Regions from separate parts of the Priestia sp. RMT2NF4 genome, predicted to be linked through region 1. Evidence: riboswitches for the same ligand, from Rfam matches in the RefSeq annotation. Region 1 holds a riboswitch; each other region holds the start of a gene.

Region 1 (6,523 bases):
AAAAAGCCAAAAACAACTTTGTTATCTGGATATGAAGATAAAGCAGTGAGAGAAGGAGACGAGGAAAAATTAGAAAAGTTTATATTTAATCTTAATACATGGACAAATACGGAATTCGAACAGAATATTGAGAAGTACCTGAACGTCGACCGCTACTTATCTTGGTTAGTCGGTATTATTTGTATGCAGAATTACGACGGTTTTGTCCATAACTATGCGCTCTATCTAAATCATGAAAGCGGGCGCTTTGAACTGATTCCATGGGATTATGATGCAACTTGGGGAAGAGATGTAAATGGAAAAGTAATGGAAGGAGACTATGTCCGTGCACAAGGATTTAATACGCTTACAGCTCGCTTACTGGCGGTGAACAGCATTAAAAAGCGATATATTCAAAAAATGAACAATGTTCTAAATAATCAATTTACAATAGAATACATGAAACCAATCATTTATCAACTGCATGAGTATATTGCTCCATATGTATTAAAAGATCCTTACGTAAAAGATAACTTGGAGCAATTTTATAAAGAACCCGAATTTATGCTGTCTTTTATAAAAGAACGAACAGCGTATATTCAAAATAACCTTTTGACTCTTTAAAAAGAGATAGATTTATAGGCAATTTATAGGCAACAGTGGATTTTGTTAATAATAGGCAAATGCAGGAAATCAATAGCTGTACATGATACGTATATATACAGTATGAATGACCAATAAGGATAACTAATAAGGAGGAAAAACAATGAGTAACTATTACTATGGCCAAGAACAAGAGCAAAATCAAAATCCACGCCAAAAATCAAGCCAAAAACGCAGCCGAAATATACAAACGCCTGATAAAGGCTATTCTTCTCACTTCAAACCCCTAAAAGGAAGAGTGGTGACCGTTTATCGTGGAGGTCCTGAATCTAAAACAGGTTATTTGGTTGACGTGCAATCAGATTATTTAATCTTAGCAGTGGAAAGCAATGATAACAATAATAACAACAATGGTGAAAATAACAATCAAAACAACCAAAACAACCAAAATAATAATCAACCAGAATATACACTTGTATATTATCACTTAGCGCATGTAAAAAGTATTACTGAAGATACTATGTCAAATTCGGCACAAACGTTTACAGGAATTAGTGCAGACTTAGAATTATATCGAGGAAAAACTTTTGCTGGAACTTTATCATTAATGAAAACTAAATATGTGCAGGTTAATCAAGGTGGACCTGAGAAAAAAGCAGGTCAGCTTCTTGATGTCTTAGGTTCATTTGAATCTGCTTATATAGTATTACTCACAGAAGACGACGGTGTCATCTATATTAATACTGAACACGTTAAGAGTGTGAGTGAATATCAAAACAACAATGGAGATCAAACTACTCAATCTGCAAATGAACTCTTAGTGAGCCAAGAGCCAGAATATATGAAATCTAAAACCTTCAACGATCTTTTTGCTCACCTTTCCCATAAATGGGTATCAATCAATAATGGAGGACCTGAAGCTGTAGAGGGCGTGTTAGTACAAAGCCGAAATGGTACATTTACACTTGTGCAGAATAATCAAGTATTACGCTTACAGCCAAGACACGTTAAAACCATTTGTGTAGGAGCAAAAGGGGCTTTTAAGCAAAACGATAACAATCAAAACAATGAAGAAACAGAAGAAAATGGAGAGACTGAAGCTGCAAAGTCTACAGAAGAACGTACAGGAAGCCGCACGGGAGGACGTACGGGAAGTCGCACAGGTGGACGTACGGGAAGCCGCACAGGTGGACGTACAGGAAGCCGCACGGGAGGACGCACAGACGATCGCTCTCGAGGACGCCGCACGGGAGGACGCCGTACGAGTTCACGCTCTTCAGCACCGGCCGAGAAAGTTATCAAAACGAAAAATTATCGTTGGAAAGCATGATGAAATGGAACATAAAAGGTGCTTATAAAGCACCTTTTCTATCATATAGGAAAAAGGAGGAGAATGAGTATGAGTATGAATCATTATATCGATAAAATTGTGGAGTTAGATATTTCAGGTAAAACGACATTTGTTGGCAGACTTATTGATCTTGGATTAGATATTATGGTTTTGTATAATGGACATGATTATTTGTATATTCCTCTTTTACACATGCATCGTTTGCGGGAAGTATCGGAAGAAGACTATACGGTTTTGCGTGAAATAGAAGAGAACTTAATAGAAGAAAGTCAGCGGATTTCTTATCGTAATATTTTACAGCAGGCAAAAGGGAAATTTATTGAAATTTATGTAACAGGAGGAAAATCATTGCATGGCTATATTACAAGCGTGCTGAATGATTATCTTGTGTTTTATTCTCCAGTGTATAAAAATGTCTTTGTTTCTCTACATCATTTGAAATGGCTTACCCCTTATAGTAATGAGTTAACTCCTTATTCTTTAAGTGACAAAGAGCTCCCAGTAAGGCCTGCCTCTGCACCTTTTGTCAGAAACTTTGAAGAGCAGCTTAAAAAATATGAAAATCAACTGGTCGTATTAGATTTAGGGGATCAATCAGAAAAAATTGGCGTACTTAAAGAAGTTTCTAATAATATTGTTGAACTAATTACGGCAAATGGAGAAAGTATGTATTGGAAGTTAGCACACGTAAAATCTGTGCACTTGCCTTAGAAAAAGAGACCTCGGTGTCGTCTCTTTTTTTATGTACTTATCAGGACAAGTATATTGAATAAACAAATGAGATGATTTAAATTTTTTAGAAAATTATGTTGACAATAAAGAAAATCTTTATTAAAGTTAGTAACAACAAACGTTAACCACCAACAATTATATAGAACTCTTATCAAGAGTGGCGGAGGGACTGGCCCTGCGATGCCCGGCAACCATCAAATGAAACATTCATTTGAACGGTGCTAATTCCTGTGGAACATCAGTATTGTTCTAACAGATGAGAGAAATCGTGTATAAACGAACACTCTTCCATCTGTGAAGAGTGTTTTTTATTTTGAGTTAAGGAGAGAAATAGATGAAAATTGAAACTTTATTAGTTCGTTCAGGAGTAGGTCGTGACCCTTCAACAGGTTCTATTACAACACCCATTTACCAAGCATCAACATTTGCTCATCCTGCTTTAGGGCAAAGTACAGGATTTGACTATGCACGTACGGCAAATCCTACTCGTACGGCATTGGAAGAAGCAATTGCTGCTTTAGAAAAAGGCGAAGTAGGAGTAGCATTCGCTTCAGGAATGGCGGGTGTAATGTCAGTTTTAGCGCTATTTAAAAACGGAGATCATTTAATTGTATCAGAGGATTTATACGGAGGAACGTACCGAGTACTAAATGAAATCTTTTCAGAGCAAGGAATTACTGTTTCGTACGTCAACACAGCCCATCTCGAGCAAGTAAAAGATGCGCTTCGTCCCAACACGAAAGCTTTATTCATTGAAACACCTACAAATCCAATGATGCACGTGACTGATTTGCCAGAAGCAATTGCGTTAGCTAAACAGCATGATTTGCTTACTATCATTGACAATACATTCATGTCCCCTTACTATCAGCGTCCTTTAGAGCTTGGAGCAGATATTGTGATACATAGTGCAAGCAAATACATTGGGGGTCATAATGATGTAGTTGCTGGTCTTGTAGTCGCTCGATGTAGTAGCTTAGGAGAAAAAATTCGTTTTTATCAAAATGCAGCTGGGGCAATCTTAGGTCCACAAGATAGCTGGCTGTTATTGCGCGGTATTAAGACGCTAGCGCTTCGTATGGAAAAACATAACGAAAACGCACTGAAAATTGCAAATTGGCTTACTGCTCATGATCTCGTGGAAAAAGTGTATTACCCTGGTCTTGAAACACATCCGGGCTATGAAATCATAAAGAAACAAGCAACTGGATTTGGAGGCATGATTTCTTTTGCTGTCTCACACCCTGACATCGTGTCAGTACTTTTAGAAAATGTTAAAGTTATTACATTTGCAGAAAGCTTAGGAGGCGTGGAAAGTTTAATGACATTCCCAGCTCGTCAAACACACGCTGACATTCCGGAGGAAATTCGAAATCGTGTCGGAGTAACAAACTGTTTACTTCGATTATCAGTTGGAATTGAGCACGCAGATGATTTAATTAAAGATTTGAAGGAGGCATTTGATGCATACCAACAATAATAAACATAGATTTGGTACGAACTTAATTCATGCAAATACAGGAATTGACGGTCATTTTGGAGCGGTTAACGTACCTATTTATCAAGTATCTACATTTAACCAAGAAGATGAGACGAACAACGGCCGCTATGACTATTCTCGTTCAGGAAACCCAACGCGTGAGGCTTTAGAAAACACTATTGCTCAGCTAGAAAATGGATACGCTGGTTTTGCTTTTTCATCAGGTATGGCTGCTATTTCATCGGTGTTATCTATTTTTGAATCAGGGGATGAAATTTTAGTTTCACACGATACGTACGGCGGGACATATCGTGTATTAACACGATTATTTTCAAAGTTTGGTATCAAAACAACTTTTGTTGATACAACGAAGGTTGAGAAAGTAGAAGAAGCTATCACAAAAGATACGAAGGCTATTTATATCGAAAGCCCTTCAAATCCATTTTTACAGGTAACGGATATTAAAGCAGTAGCAAGTTTGGCGAAGGAGCACAATCTCCTTACAATTGTGGATAACACGTTTTTAACACCTTATCTACAGCAGCCGATTGACCTTGGTGTAAATATTGTCATTCATAGTGCTACAAAATATATCAGCGGTCACAGTGACGTCATTGGCGGTCTAGTTGTGGTAAGCGATGAAAAGCTAGCGGAAGAAGTAAAGTTTGTACAAAATGCTTTTGGTGCTATCTTAGGACCACAGGATTGTTTTTTACTGCTTCGAGGCATTAAGACATTAAAAGTTCGTTTAGATCAGCAGTTAAAAACAGCGCTGCAGTTTGCAAAGTGGCTTGAAGAACAATCTCTAGTGAGCCGTGTATACTACCCGGGCTTAAAAAGTCATCCGGACCACAAACTCATTTCAGAACAAGCAAATGGATACGGAGCTATGATTTCTTTCCAAGTGCAGGATGAAAAAGTAGCACGACATATTTTACAAGGAGTCAAATTAGCTTCAATTGGCGTTAGTCTAGGTGCAGTTGAATCCATTCTCACGCATCCTGCAACAATGTCTCATGCAAGTATCCCAAAAGAAGTACGTGAAGAAAAAGGAATTACTGATTCACTTCTTCGCCTTTCAGTAGGGTTAGAGGAATTCGAGGATTTGAAGCAAGACTTTAACGCTGTTTTTCAAAGCTTAGAAGAAAAAGCGTTAATTAAATAAAAAAAGGACTTCCATTAAGGAAGTCCTTTTTTTGTTATATACAGCTATCTAAAAGGTTTGTGTATAGGGACGTAAGCGCAACTTTTTCATCAGAGGAAAGACTGCTGTTTAGAATTCTTTTTATGCCAAGATGATATTTTACATACGGTGTTTGCCGAACGCGTGGATGAGTCATTTCATCTTTTAAATCTTTCAGAATGGCTTCGTGAAGCTGATCTTCACTTGTCAGGGCTTGTTTAGAAGCGAAAGAACGGTTCAACCATAGAGTCTGATAAGCTGCTAGTAAATGTTCAGAAGTCATTGTGCAAAGAGCTCCTTTAGATTAGTTTCTTCATTATAATAATCTATAGTTTATCATAAGTATTAATACGTGTACGTAATTTTTACAGAAGCGGATACAGTCAAGGACTGAGCTTGGATAGGGGGAGAGGCTGCTAATAACTTAGGCGAGGAGCCAGATGACTGATAGACGGGGCCTTCTTCGATTAAAATGGGGATTTGGTTAATAGGGAGCTGCAGCGTGTTGGCAATGGTAAAGGCCTTTTCTTTAGCGTTAAGCAAAGCTTTACTTATCGCTTCTTGTTCATATTTATCATCATTTGTAACGTGAAATTGAAGATCTTGCGCTACGTTGGCTCCGCTTGAAAACGTAGCGTTATAAACATCGCCAGCTTGTTTTACATCTTGTACTCTTACTCTAAACAAATGCTGTACTTCGTATCCTGTAAGAGTCGATTTTCCATCGCTGTAATCATATTTAGGATTTATAGTGAATGAAGCTGTTTCAATTTGCTGGTCATTGATTCCAAGTTTTTGTATCTCTTGCAGCAGAGTATTTGAAACAGCTGAATTTTCTTTTAAGGCTTCTTGAACGTCTCGGTTTTCCGTGCGCGTTCCAATCGTCATGGAAATTTCATTTGGAATGGCTGAAGCACTTCCTTCACCAGTTACTTTAATTTCTCTATTTTGTGTATCTGCGCGCAGTTGCTGTGTAGGTTCATAAGGGAAATAAGAATGTTGCATGTAAAAACCCTCCTTAATCCGTCTTTAGTACATATATATGACTGCAGGGCTTGCATTAAAAGCAAAAAGTACACAAGTCGTAACTTGTGTACTTTTTTTACTATTTTGTATGCTGTTCTAATACGCTTTCCATGTTTCTAAATTGATCTTCTACAGCTTCTGAAGGCTTTTTTGTTAACAGACTTACTAC
Region 2 (6,523 bases), on a different contig from region 1:
CTCACCGCATCCATTAAACCGAAAAGTATACTCGATGCTAAAATACCGATCGGATGAGACTGACCGAGCATCATCGCAACAAGTGCAATAAATCCACGCCCTGAAGTCATGCCTTCTGAGAACATCGTGACTTGCCCTAATGAAAGCTGTGCTCCTGCAATCCCACACAGAATTCCGCATGCTGCGATCGCAAACAGCTGATATCTTATTGCTTTTAACCCAAGCGTACTTGCTGCTACTTGATTGTAGCCTACTGCTAGAAGACGAAAACCAAAAATCGTTCGATAAAAAAAGATATAAAAAGCAATAGCTGCTAAAAATGCAAAATAGACAAGCGGTGACTGCCCGGAAACAATGTCGCCGATTATAGGTATGTCTTTAATTAAAGGTATATCCCATGTGCCTATTCCGTGCATGTTTTTATCGTAATAGGCACCTTTTGTATGAAAAATAGTCCGGAGTAAAAATGTCGTTAAGCCCAGTGCTAAAAAATTAATAGACACCCCAACAACAATTTCATTCGCTTTAAACATCACGACCATCATTCCAAAAAGCAACGCAAAAAGTAAGCTTGCTCCAGCCGCAATCACGATCGCAAAAAAGACATTGTGAGTATAATAGTTACCGGCAATTCCGCTAAAAGCCCCAATCAATATCAGACCTTCTAGCCCTACATTAAATATGCCCACGCGCGCGCAAAGCATTCCGCCTAGCGCCGCTAATAATATAGGCGCAACCATTCGCAGCGTTGCATTTAACAGTGACCAATCAAGCAGCTCCACGAATATCAGCTCCTTTCTTTTTTGCTTTCCACCACTGCTTTGTGAATTTTGCTGAGATAAATAGAATGAGTACAGCTTGCATAATACTCGCAATTTCTAACGGAATTTCTGTATTACGCTCTAACCCCATCGCTCCTGTTTGCAAAGCGGCAAGTAAAAGAGACGTAAAAATAATGCCGATTGGATTCGATTTTGCTAACAGAGCAGCCATCACTCCAGTCCATGCATATCCAGGAACGGTAAGCGCACCGTCTACAAATCGGTACTGTGAACCAAGCACTTCAAACCCTCCTGCTAATCCAGCCAAGCTCCCGCTAATAAACATACTGAACAGCATGACTTTTACTTGATGAATGCCTCCATACGCTCCGAACAACGGATTTTTTCCAGATGCGTTCACTTCGTACCCAAACACAGAGTAGCGAAGCACTGTCCATAGCAGTAGCGCACCGATTAAAGCAATGATAAATCCGACATGAAGAGGCATTCCTTGAAACACTTTTCCAAGCCACGCCGATTGCTCAATCATAGGCGTTTGAGCGAGAGCTGCTGAGCCTGTTTTATCTTGAAATGGGTGACCTGCTAAATAACTTGCAAATAAAACAGCGATATAATTTAATAAAAGGGTCGAAATGACGAGCTGAATTTTAAACGCGGCTTCCATCCATCCTGCTAAAACGGAAAGCAAACCTCCTGCCACAACCGCAGCGGCAATAGCCGCTATCAGCTTGACTACCCCTGGAGCCGGCAGGTAATAAGCAACAATCGCTGCACTGATAGCTCCAACGACCATCTGTCCTTCTCCGCCTAAATTAAACACACCTGCTCTAAAAGCAAATCCGACACCTAACGCAATTAACAGAATAGGCGTAGCGCGAGCCAGCGTAGTAGTGAAGAAATAAAAATTACCAAACGCTCCATTCCAGAGCTCTGTATATGTTTGGAAAACCGAACCACCTGTTAAGGAGATAATAATGCCTCCTATTGCTAAGCCAAAAATGACCGCAATAATTGGTTGGATTAATGATTTAAGAAGTTTCTGCAACTGTATCACCTTCTACCGTTCCTCCTGCCATTAATATGCTTAGTTTCTCTTCCGTCGCTTCTTCTCTTGCAAGCTCTCCAACAATACTGCCTTCGTACATCACTAAAATTCGATCTGATAGTGAGATAATCTCCGACAGCTCAGAAGATACAAGTAAAATAGCCGATGCATTATTGCGTTTTTGAATCAAAGCGTCGTGAATACGTTCCATTGCCCCAATATCCACTCCTCGCGTTGGTTCGGCAGCAAGTAGAAAAGAAGTGTTTTGGCCAAGCTCTCTTGCAACAATCAATTTTTGCAGATTCCCCCCTGACAGTTCTCCTGCTTTTTGCTTAGATGAAGTGGCTTTAATCGAAAATTCATTTATCCATTCCTCCACGCTCGAATTGAATATCTTTCTTTTCAGCCAGCCCATTTTCGAGTAAGAAGCTTTATACTGATAGCCCATCAGCGCATTTTCTTCGATCGTATCGTCTTTAGAGGCTCCCCACATATAGCGGTCTTCTGGAATATGAGCAATTCCTGCCTCTCTTCTTTCACGCACAGATCGCCCTGTAAGATCTTCATCTCCAAGTTTGATACTTCCGGTGTCTGTTTCTACTAATCCAGCAATTGCTTGAAGCAGCTCTGACTGCCCATTTCCTGAAACCCCTGCAATACCGACAATTTCGCCTGCAGAAACGTGAAGAGACACATTTTGCAACACGTTTTTTTGTCCTTTTCCTTTTAAAAAGAGATTTTGTACGCTTAAATGAGAAGTGCTTTGTGATGGCACTCTTGCAGGACGCTCTTTTAATTCTCGTCCTACCATCAGCTTGGCTAAATGGTGAGCATTAGTAGATTCTTTATTTGTGACGCCGGCTACTTTACCATTTCGCAGAACCGTGATGCGGTCCGCTACTTCCATCACTTCTTGCAGCTTATGTGTAATAATAATGATGCTTTTTCCTTGTGAAGCCAAAAAACGGATTGTTTTTAATAGTTCCTTCACTTCATGAGGAGTAAGTACAGCGGTAGGCTCGTCTAAAACAATGATTTCTGCTCCTTGATACAGCACTTTTAAAATTTCAATCTTTTGCTGTTCTCCAATTGAGCAATGCTTTACTTTTTTATGAACATCTACTGAAATCTGATAGGTTTGGGTTAATTGCTGAACATCCTCTTTCGCCTGCCTTCTATTAAAAAAGAGACCTTTCTTTGGCTCATGCCCCAAGACAATATTTTCAGCCACTGAAAAATGAGGAAAAACCATAAAATGCTGATGCACCATGCCTATTCCGTTTTTAATCGCATCCGCAGGAGATGAAAACGAGACGGTTTTCCCATGTAGCTGAATACTTCCTGAACTCGGCTTTTCCATTCCGTAAAGCATCCTCATCAACGTTGTTTTACCAGCACCGTTCTCTCCGACCAGCGCGTGAACCTCGCCTTTTTTTAGCGTAAAAGACACGTTATCGTTTGCTAAAAATGAACCGTATTTCTTCGTTAAATTCGTTAACTGCAGCAGCTCACTCATTCCATTCATTGCTCCTTTCCCCTTTAGGTTTTTTTCAAAAATAAGAAAGAGAAGCCAGCCTTACTCGACTTCTCTTCTCAACTCACTTTGCTAACGGATCTTTTACCACTGTTTTTCCATCAATAATCGAATCTTTAATTTCTTTTAATTGATTAATCACATCTTGTCCTACAAAGTCACTAAGAGGCGTCTTGCTGTCTTGAGTCACATACGTTAACCCAACACCTTTTTCTTTTAAGCCGTATGTCACTACGCCCGATTTAAATTTGTCATTTGCGAGTGCTTCTACCGTTTCATAAGCAGCTGCATCAGATCCTTTTAACTGCGATAAAACGATATGCTCAGGATCTACTTCCGTACGGTCAATATCTTGTCCTGCCGTATAAAAACCTTTTTCTTTTGCTGCTTCAAATACACCCAAGTCGCCTACTGCTGATGCTCCGGCGATAAAATCAGCGCCTTTTGAAGCTTGTAAAATAGCAAGTTCTTTTGCTTTAGCTGGATCAGAGAAGCTTCCAACATAGTTTACTAGAAACTCTGCTTTTGGATTTGTTGATTGTAATCCTTCTTTAAAACTTACCGTCCATTTTTTTAATAATGGAATATCATCAGCTGCAACCATTCCTACTTTATTCGTTTTCGTAATCAATCCTGCCGCTGCTCCTAATAAATATGAAGCTTCTTGCTCACGAAATACAACGCTTCTTACATTTGGTAAATCGACCACTGTATCAATAATCGCAAATTGACGCTGCGGATTTTCTTGAGCTACTTTTTTCAACGCATCTTCGGATTCAAAAGAAGATGTAATAATCAAGTCATAATTTTCGGCTACCGCAGCACGCAAATTACTTTCAATGGCTGCTTGGTCCGTAGATTCAATTGTCTTTACATCAATGTTATACTTCTTCCCAGCGCGCTTTGCTCCATCATCCATTTGCTGAAAAAACGGGTTAACCCCAATCTTTTCAGGCAAAACAAGAGCAATTCGCTTCTTTCCTTTCTCTTCACTTCCACTGCTTTTTGTACTTTTTGACTGACAGCCAGTTACGAGTAGTACAAGCGCAACTGCTAAAATAAGAAATCTCTTCATTTAACTTACTCCCCCTATAATATAAAAAAAGCTCTTCCTTTATATAAAGGAAGAGCTCGTTAACCAAACGTCTCTTCCTCATCTTCAAGAACATACTGTTCTTAAGGATTTGGCACCATTCTGTCATAGACAGCGGTTGCCGGGTTTCACAGGGCCAGTCCCTCCACCTCTCTTGATAAGGAAAACAATAGCTATTTATTTTATGTAATATAGTCAATATTAATAGTTTTTCAACAATTGTCAATATTATTTTTCTTTTTCACGCAAAAAAACTTTAAAAACAGATAGGATTATACGGTTTTAGTCTACTAAAATATAAAATAGAAGTTAAAGCCTTTACCTCATTTCTTGAATCATTCTATACTTCTTCACAAAGCACTTATACTGAATCTGTTGACGGTCAAGAGGGTTTAGTGGTAGCAAATAAGTTCTATTATATCTCTTCCGTTAATGTGTTATTAATTGAAACCACTTTACCAATAATGTTAGACTTTTCCTTAGTAATATTGTTAAGAGGTGTTAACGGTGAAATTAATGAAAGAACTATCTGGCATAGCTATTGGGCTTATTATCGCTTTAGCCGTTTCAAAAACATTTTTTGATACCCCGACCAACATTGGAATCATAGTTATTTTTATTACTAGTATGATCGTAACAGGGATAGCAAGAGTAAAACTAAGATGAGATAATCTAACAAAAAAACGCCACCTTTTATTCGCAAGGTGGTGTTTTCTTTTAATGATTTTAGTATGTAGTAATTCCAAGTGAAGGCTTTTACCCTTCTCCATCAATCATCGTATACTTCCTAGCAAAGCGCTTGTAGTAAATTTGCTCATCCTCTTGTCCATTGTTAAAAACAAGTCGGTTATGATCAATATCTTTCTCTTTTAACACATAGCCTTTTTCATCCATCAGTTGAATATATTCATCTAAATGTCCTTTTTTCACCATATAGTAAAGAACATTATCTGAATCCGTAGTCTTTGCTACATCTTGACTTCCCACTTCTAACTTGAATACGGCTGTTGCTGTTTGAATGGGACGGTAGTCTCCAAACACCTTTTCCCAGTTTAGTAGCAGCAGCGCGCCGAAGATTATGATACATCCTCCAGCGGCTACGGTTAGTACAAATCGTTTTGACACTTCTTTCTCTCCTTTACATTCTTTTTCTTCTATTTAACACAACAGATTGCCCTAAACTTGTTTTGACGCCAAGCCCTAGATACACAGCAGCACCTAAAGCTATTGAAATACAAGACGTGCTACTCGCAAGTGAAGATGCAGACAGCTTATTTTCTAAAAAATAGTGAGAAGCATAATTGCCAATAAGCACAGCGGCTGACATCACACTTACTAATAAAACAGGCGTCAACGCGGCTTTTCCTAGTGATTGAACTCGGTAAGAAATGGATTTTTCAATTAAATAAAAGTTATAGATAACCGATACACCATATCCTCCGTACGTCGCGACAACAGGTCCAATTTCTTTTAAGCTTGAAACCAACAGTACGTTTAGTACTATCTTCACAACAATACCTAAGCCCAAGCCAAAAATTAATTTCTTTTGCTGATTAATTCCTTGAAGAATCGCGGCTGTTACGGTAAAAAGAGCAAATAAAATGGCAGCAGGCGCATACCATTGTAAAACAACTCCACCGATTTCAGGACTGTTTTTCGCTCCAAAGATCATCATATATACCGGCTTACCCAATAAACAAAGCCCCACCGCAGAAGGAAGAGTAAAAAACAACAGCAGCTGCAGCGTTTTTGTAATCTTTCCTTTTACTTCTCGTAAATTTCCTTGCACAAAAGAAGATGTAATACCCGGAATCAGCGACATGCTGAAGGCAGTCGCTAGCGATACCGGCACCATTACTAAAATTTGCGCTAACCCAATGACAGAGTTGATTGTTTCGGCTTTAGCTTGTCCATACCCTATTGATTGAAAAAGCATGTTAATCGTAAACGTATCAATATTTTGATAGATTGGAATAGCTAAACCAACTAATACAAACGGAACAGCGTACGTCACAAGCTCTTTGAACATTAAAGAGAACGGAACAGATTTATTATTCTTTCCGCTGTTC
Region 3 (6,523 bases), on a different contig from region 1:
ACACAATCATTAATAATCCAACGGCAATCATTAACACAATCGCTAAAATTTTAATAAGTGCAAACCAAAATTCCAGTTCACCATATGCCTTAACAGCTAAGAAGTTAACTGTTGTCATGATGACAAGCGCCGATAACGCCCAAATCCAGTTTGGTACATCCGGATACCAATATCCCATATAAATACCAACGGCTGTAATTTCAGCCATACATGTTACAACCCATAAAAACCAGTAGTTCCAACCTGTTAGATAACCAGCAAGGGGCCCTAAATAGTCGCGCGCGTACTTGCTGAATGAACCTGCAACAGGTTTTTGAATCGCCATTTCTCCAAGTGCTCTCATAATAAAAAACATAATCATTCCGCTAAATCCGTACGCCAATAATATTCCCGGCCCTGCTAATTTAATAGCAGATGCAGATCCAAGAAACAGCCCTACCCCTATGGCTGCTCCTAAGGACATCAGCGTCACATGTCTTTCTTCTAACCCGCGTTTCAATTCTTTCCCCTGAGTTTTCCCCTGCATAAACGTCTCCCCTTTTTCCAATCTGTCAAAACGAGATGAATACAGCTTTTTTGTTAGCGCTTTCATATAAATTTATGCTAAAAGTCAGCTAGGCTGTATATTTGTATTCTATCACCTTTCTCTCGCTTTTCTTTTGTCGAAAAACAAAAAAATTATCGTATCATTTTGTTTAAACGCACAATTAGACGTAGACACTGCTTTTTTACTATGTATTTATTATCGCACCTAAGTAATAGTATTTTTTAAAAAATAGAAAAACGCCGACTCAACTCCGTCAGCGCATCGTTCATTTTATGCTTTTTTATAAAACTAGCATTTATCTCGCGGGTTCAAAAGTTTTACAGCCAGGTTCTTCCGTTTCAGAAACATGGTGACTACTTTCAGGACTCACAACGTAAATGGACTCTGCACTGCATTTATTTCCCGATTTCCAATACATGCACTCATTCACTTCACATAATACACCTTGGGCCACTGTTATCCCTCCTTTTTTTGTCTTATCTATTTACTACCCGAAATAGAACGCTTCTAACATTTACATGCAAAAAAACCGCTTGTTTATCAAGCGGATCCTTTTACTGCGTGTGTTCAACATACTGTTTTTTAGCTAAATATAATTCACGACTCAGCGTGATCCGCCGTTCTCTCAAGTTCCTTAATTTAACTTGAAACTGTTCATTAGTTGGCTCTTCTTGAATTAAGCGATACGTAAAAGAAATATCTTCATTTAACTGTTTAAAATCTTCCCATATTTCTTGAACGAGTGCGGATTGTTTGTCTTCAAATGAACGATTTTGCTTCGTTTTTAGCGCGGCTAAAATTTCCTGCTGCCACGTTTCGTCTTTTAGTTCTTTTGCTAACAAGTATAGATCTAAATAATCATCAACGCTTAGCGCCTGTTGTGTATTTTTCAATGTCATCACCTTTTCTATACGAAATGTTTCTTCCTAAGAAGAGGATTTCATCATAGAAAAAGATTCCTCTTCTTATCTGTCAGAGCTAGGCTATGCTGGAATTAGCACCATTCAATAATTGTGGTTGCTGAGGCTTCAAAGGGCCAGTCCCTCCACCTCTCTAGATAAGAATATTTCGTTTTTAAATTATTTCTGACTATTCTAATATGTTTTATATGTTATGTCAATAGCTTTTCAATAAAAAGAAAAAAGAAGTAAAATATGGTATGCTTTCATAAAGGATGGTGAGCACATGAAACGATATATGTTATCTGCTTTTTTGGGAAGCTTGCTGCTGCTTCTCAGCATTGCTTTTTCATCTACTTTCCATATTGCAATTGTCAAAACAACCGGAAGCATTGGAGGGATTATTTTAGCAGCGGCGGCTCTGATTATGAACGCACTTGAAGATCCCCCCGCCTCAGATCATACAGGTAGAGGAGCTGTTGAAGTACTAGATAAAGGCGCCGTTTGGGCTACTTATTTACTTTTACTTTCATTACCGAACCTCATCGCATGTATAACAACTTATGTTTTATGGACTCGCTGACATTCACCAACATTACGGACGTTTTGCCACCTGCAGGCTCATTAATATTTGTTTATCTACAAATCCAAGTTCACAGTACACATGCTGTGCAAAATTCCCAGCATGAACGCTGAGTCTGATTTCAGGGTATCCTTTGATAGACAATTCATCAATTGCTTTTTGCATTAACGGCTTGGCTAGACCTTGCCCGCGGTATTCTGGTAAAACATATAACTCGTAGATAAAGCCAATTTCTGCTTTTGAAAAGAAGTCGGCAGATGGACCGACAAAAACCCAGCCTGCAAGTTTATTTTCTTGTCTAGATACTAAATAATAACACCCTTTTTCAAGGGCATTATCAATTAGTTCATTTACGCGTTCAGTTGACGGTTGAAACTGATGCGTTGTTCCTTCAAACAGCGCATCAGCAGATTTCGTCCGAATTTCCTGTATTTCTTCTTCAGTAGCTTTTGCAATCATCACAATCTCTCCTTTCGTGTTCGTTTTCCACATACAGAGATAAATTCCTGCAAAAAAAAGTCTTCGCCTAAGCGAAGACTTTTATTTAAATTCAAAATGTTCTTGATGGTTGCCTTGTTCATCCGTCCAGTTAATCATGATGTCTAAGCCTGCCGCTTTTCCAGGAACAGCAAAATTGGCATAGCGAAAACGCTGACCGCTTTTGCTTAAGTTAGACCTTTCAATAGGAGAAAACAAGCTGTATTTCGCCTTATTTTTTCCTTCGTGCCGAAAAGCTTGGACCTGCACACGCTCTACGTCTTTTCCAATGTTTTCAACGGTTAATCCATATGTATGATAGACGTTATTTTTCCACTTTAGCTGATTATCTCCCGTCATGCTCGCTTTTGTCAGTTCGACCGACCATTGTTCAGATGATTTCTTCATTGGAAGTTTCTCAATCGAAAGAGCGCTGACATGAATGGTTGCAAAAGCAAGCCAAACAAAACAAAAAGTGCTGACTGTATAAAGTAGTCTTTTCATAGATTTTGATCTCCTTAGAAATTTTAGTAGTAGCATCTCCTATTACCTTAAAAATTATGATAAACACTTTAACAAAAAAGCCTCTCCATTCAGGAGAAGCTTCTTAATTAATGCATCAGCAAATCTTTTTGTTTGTCTAACGAGTGTTTTGTATATAAATCTCTTTCAATCGCATATTTAGGACGCTGTTTCACTTCGTTGAAAATCTTGCCAATGTATTCTCCGACAAGACCTATTCCTATTAGCTGCAGGCCGCCTACAAGCCAAATTGATAAAATAAGAGACGTCCAGCCAATTTGCGTATGATCTAAATATTTTTGAATCAGCGCATAAATGCCAAACAAAATACTAAAGAGAAACGAAGCTCCTCCAAGCAGCGTCAGCAAGCGTATAGGTGCTACGCTAAAAGACGTAATCCCGTCAAATGCAAAAGCGAGCATTTTCTTTAGCGGATATTTTGACTCACCCGCCGTCCGTTCTTTGCGGTCATATGTGACTTCCGTGGAGCGAAATCCTACTAATGGTACAAGGCCCCGCAAAAAGACGTTTCCTTCTTTATATTTCATGAGTTCACCAAGAGCACGTTTGCTCATAAGGCGAAAATCAGCGTGATTTTGAATGAGCTGAATTCCTAGCTTGTTCATAAAACGATAAAACCCTACTGCCGTGGTTCGTTTGAAAAATGTATCGGTTTCTCTGCTGTCTCGAACGCCATATACAACTTCATACCCGAGCCAATATTTCTCTACAAAAGTACGAATGACGCTGATATCATCTTGCAAATCCGCGTCAATGGAAATGACGCAGTCAGATTGCTTATGAGCTACTTCTAATCCTGCAAGCAAAGCATTTTGATGTCCTACATTTCGCGCTAACTTTAACCCTTTTACAAACAAATTGCTGCAGCTTTCTTTTTCAATAAGCGACCACGTGCTGTCTTTACTTCCATCGTCTACAAATAAAATAGTGCTTTCACTTGATACAAGTCGTTCATTAATCAGTTCTTTTACTACAGTAGTTAATTGAAAAGACGTCTCTGTGAATACTTCTTCTTCGTTGTAGCATGGAACCACGATCGTTAAAATAGGTCTGTTCATGTTATTGCCCCCTTACTTTGCTTCATATACATACACTTTCCAAGCGGACTGTTTATCGTTAAATGCTTTTAAAAAGTGCAAACCGTCGCTTTCAGCATTTTCAATTGGCACAGCTGAAAAAATATAGCGACCGCCCATTTTCTTAAATTGGCTGATATTAAGCTGCAAATGACGGATTTTTTTCGTTGAGTCTTTTCGGTAATCATATTTTTTCCCTAGCTCGCTAACAAACACATAGCAGCGATTGCCCCAATGATCATAGTAGCTTTCTAGTTTTTTATTTTTATCAAGCTCTTTGGCAATAATTTTGCGAAACTCATGTTTATATGTTAACGGATAGAAGTTGTTATACGTATCTAGCGTATAAAAGCCGTTATACTGAGCAATTGATGGATGAAGCCCTATGCTCGCTACGCGATAAGATGATTTAGGTTTTCCAATATATCTGCTTATTTCATCAAATTGATGCACAGCATAAAATTCTTTGACTGAAGGCTCGTGATTGCAGCGATAGTAAAGTTCAGGATTTGCTATAAATAACACAAGCAGCTGTAAAATCAAACATACCCACACAAACTTTTTCCACGCCTTGCTCCTTTTCCATAAAACATAGCTGCCAACGGCAAACATCAAATAAATAATGAGCGGGCGTAAAAAGTGAAATCTAGCAAAGTTGAACGTATTAAAAAGCTGATATTTTTCTTTTAGCGGCTCCCAACCTTTATAAAACCAAAACGCATACCAAGTCGACAGTAGTAGATTAAGAATAAATAACTGCAAAAACGTTTTTTCAAGCTTTTCCTTGCGATTTCGAGCAACAAACCACAATACGACAAAAGAAAGCGGTAAAATGACAAAAGTATGAAGCGTCATTACATGCGTATGCCCGAGCGTATAGTTCTTCAAAGCAAGGCGAACGGAATGTCCAAAGCTTAGAGTAGAGCTTAAAAATTCATTTCGACTCGTCGGGGCCTCCGGAAATAAAAGCGAATCAACAAGCCGGTATTCAATGAGCAGAAAGACAGCAGTCATCGCTGCAATACTGCTTAAAAAAGGAATATTCCACGCTCGTTTTTTTACTACGTCTCTTAGCCATAGCAGCCCCATCGCTGCTAAAAAGAAGAAAAACCCGAGCACAAAGCTCGCGTAAAACGGGAGCAGTAAAAGTGTAAGCCATTCCTTCCACGTTCCTTCGCGGTTTCGAATGGTTAAAAACGCCCACAGCGCCAGCGGCTGTCCCAATGTACTCAGCATGCCCGAAGGCCAAAATGGCGTAAGTGCAAAAGCAAGCGATACAAGCACTCGAATCGCATACGCATCCTTGCTTTTAATAAAATGCTTTTTTAATAATAAATACATTCCAATTAAAGCAAATACGCGCGTGATCGTTTGACTCAGGCTGTATGCAAGCATGGTCGGGAATACACCATACAGCCACTGGATACCGCTAAATTCTGTTCCAAACGTATTCCTCGGCAATCCGTTAATAATTTGAGGTAATACGGCATGACTGGAGCCAAACAGCTCTCCGCTTCGATGCAGAACTTTATACCACGTAATATTTGAGTCTAAATTATCATGCACGCGTATATGTGAATTTTCCCCAAGCAAAAACATAGGAGATACATACGCAAGCAGCAAAAGGAAAGCGATAATAAGCAATGTTTTTTCTTTATTCATAGCTGTTTCTTTCTTCATCTGTTAACACCTATTTCCATTTCATAATGACTAAAAGCTAATCGTGGACGACTGCTTCTTTTTTTGTATTAAATACAAAGTATTTTTGACCCGTATAATTTAAAAGCGTATACAGACCTGTTCCAATTAATATACCGACGTCTTTTTTGAACGGACGCACCGCAACAGGAAGTTGATGCAATAACCAGCTGGAGAACTGCAGTCCAATATAGTAAGACAAGCCGTAGCAAATGCCAATAACTAAAATAAAACGCAGTATGCTTTTTGATAAATGAACTCCGCTTTTAAACGTAAATATTCGATTTAACACGTAGCTGACGACTGCCCCCGCTGCATTGCCGACGAACGTCGCTATCCAGTAATGATGAAAGATATGAAGCAGCACATACATAATGGAGAGACCTACTGCTGTATTGACCAGTCCCACTACTAAAAAACGTACAAAAGATCCTTTCATATAAACTCCTTTTGATTTTGATACTTTCATAAAAATTACATATTATGACTTTAAATACAGTTTCAGTGTAGCAACTCCACTTAAAAATCTAATGAAAATAACATTAAAAACAGATGAAAAAAAGCTAAAAGAATCAATAAAAATCAGGATTCTTTCAGCTATTTAGTAGAGCCTTCAATTATTAATTTTTGATCGCTTTGATTATCAAACGCATCCACTGCCGCTACTTCTATTTGATACGCAGTATGAGGCTGCAAACCG

Evidence for each region. A riboswitch is a leader RNA that binds a small molecule or an ion and turns the genes downstream of it on or off. The one in region 1 is predicted to bind S-adenosylmethionine.
Region 2: linked by a shared signal. The riboswitch ahead of ACMX9J_RS09880 (BMP family protein) and the one ahead of ACMX9J_RS21415 (trans-sulfuration enzyme family protein) in region 1 are both predicted to bind S-adenosylmethionine.
Region 3: linked by a shared signal. The riboswitch ahead of ACMX9J_RS10775 (hypothetical protein) and the one ahead of ACMX9J_RS21415 (trans-sulfuration enzyme family protein) in region 1 are both predicted to bind S-adenosylmethionine.

What each region holds. Positions count from the first base shown of each region.
Region 1 covers NZ_JBLQZO010000006.1:981-7,503, forward strand. The annotation lists gene ACMX9J_RS21400 (CotH kinase family protein) at 1-603, shown strand, start outside; gene ACMX9J_RS21405 (hypothetical protein) at 746-1,912, shown strand; gene ACMX9J_RS21410 (hypothetical protein) at 1,982-2,644, shown strand; SAM riboswitch class I at 2,811-2,928, shown strand; gene ACMX9J_RS21415 (trans-sulfuration enzyme family protein) at 3,000-4,145, shown strand; gene ACMX9J_RS21420 (trans-sulfuration enzyme family protein) at 4,129-5,310, shown strand; gene ACMX9J_RS21425 (hypothetical protein) at 5,345-5,611, opposite strand; gene ACMX9J_RS21430 (SIMPL domain-containing protein) at 5,674-6,333, opposite strand; gene putP (sodium/proline symporter PutP) at 6,434-6,523, opposite strand, start outside.
Region 2 covers NZ_JBLQZO010000002.1:138,706-145,228, forward strand. The annotation lists gene ACMX9J_RS09865 (ABC transporter permease) at 1-782, opposite strand, end outside; gene ACMX9J_RS09870 (ABC transporter permease) at 769-1,836, opposite strand; gene ACMX9J_RS09875 (ABC transporter ATP-binding protein) at 1,811-3,343, opposite strand; gene ACMX9J_RS09880 (BMP family protein) at 3,426-4,436, opposite strand; SAM riboswitch class I at 4,512-4,618, opposite strand; gene ACMX9J_RS09885 (hypothetical protein) at 4,962-5,120, shown strand; gene ACMX9J_RS09890 (hypothetical protein) at 5,211-5,579, opposite strand; gene ACMX9J_RS09895 (putative polysaccharide biosynthesis protein) at 5,593-6,523, opposite strand, start outside.
Region 3 covers NZ_JBLQZO010000002.1:308,129-314,651, forward strand. The annotation lists gene alaP (alanine permease AlaP) at 1-526, opposite strand, end outside; gene ACMX9J_RS10770 (DUF1540 domain-containing protein) at 843-1,001, opposite strand; gene ACMX9J_RS10775 (hypothetical protein) at 1,102-1,440, opposite strand; SAM riboswitch class I at 1,510-1,611, opposite strand; gene ACMX9J_RS10780 (hypothetical protein) at 1,733-2,029, shown strand; gene ACMX9J_RS10785 (GNAT family N-acetyltransferase) at 2,042-2,488, opposite strand; gene ACMX9J_RS10790 (hypothetical protein) at 2,570-3,010, opposite strand; gene ACMX9J_RS10795 (glycosyltransferase family 2 protein) at 3,118-4,107, opposite strand; gene ACMX9J_RS10800 (DUF6044 family protein) at 4,120-5,805, opposite strand; gene ACMX9J_RS10805 (GtrA family protein) at 5,843-6,262, opposite strand; gene ACMX9J_RS10810 (metallophosphoesterase) at 6,421-6,523, opposite strand, start outside.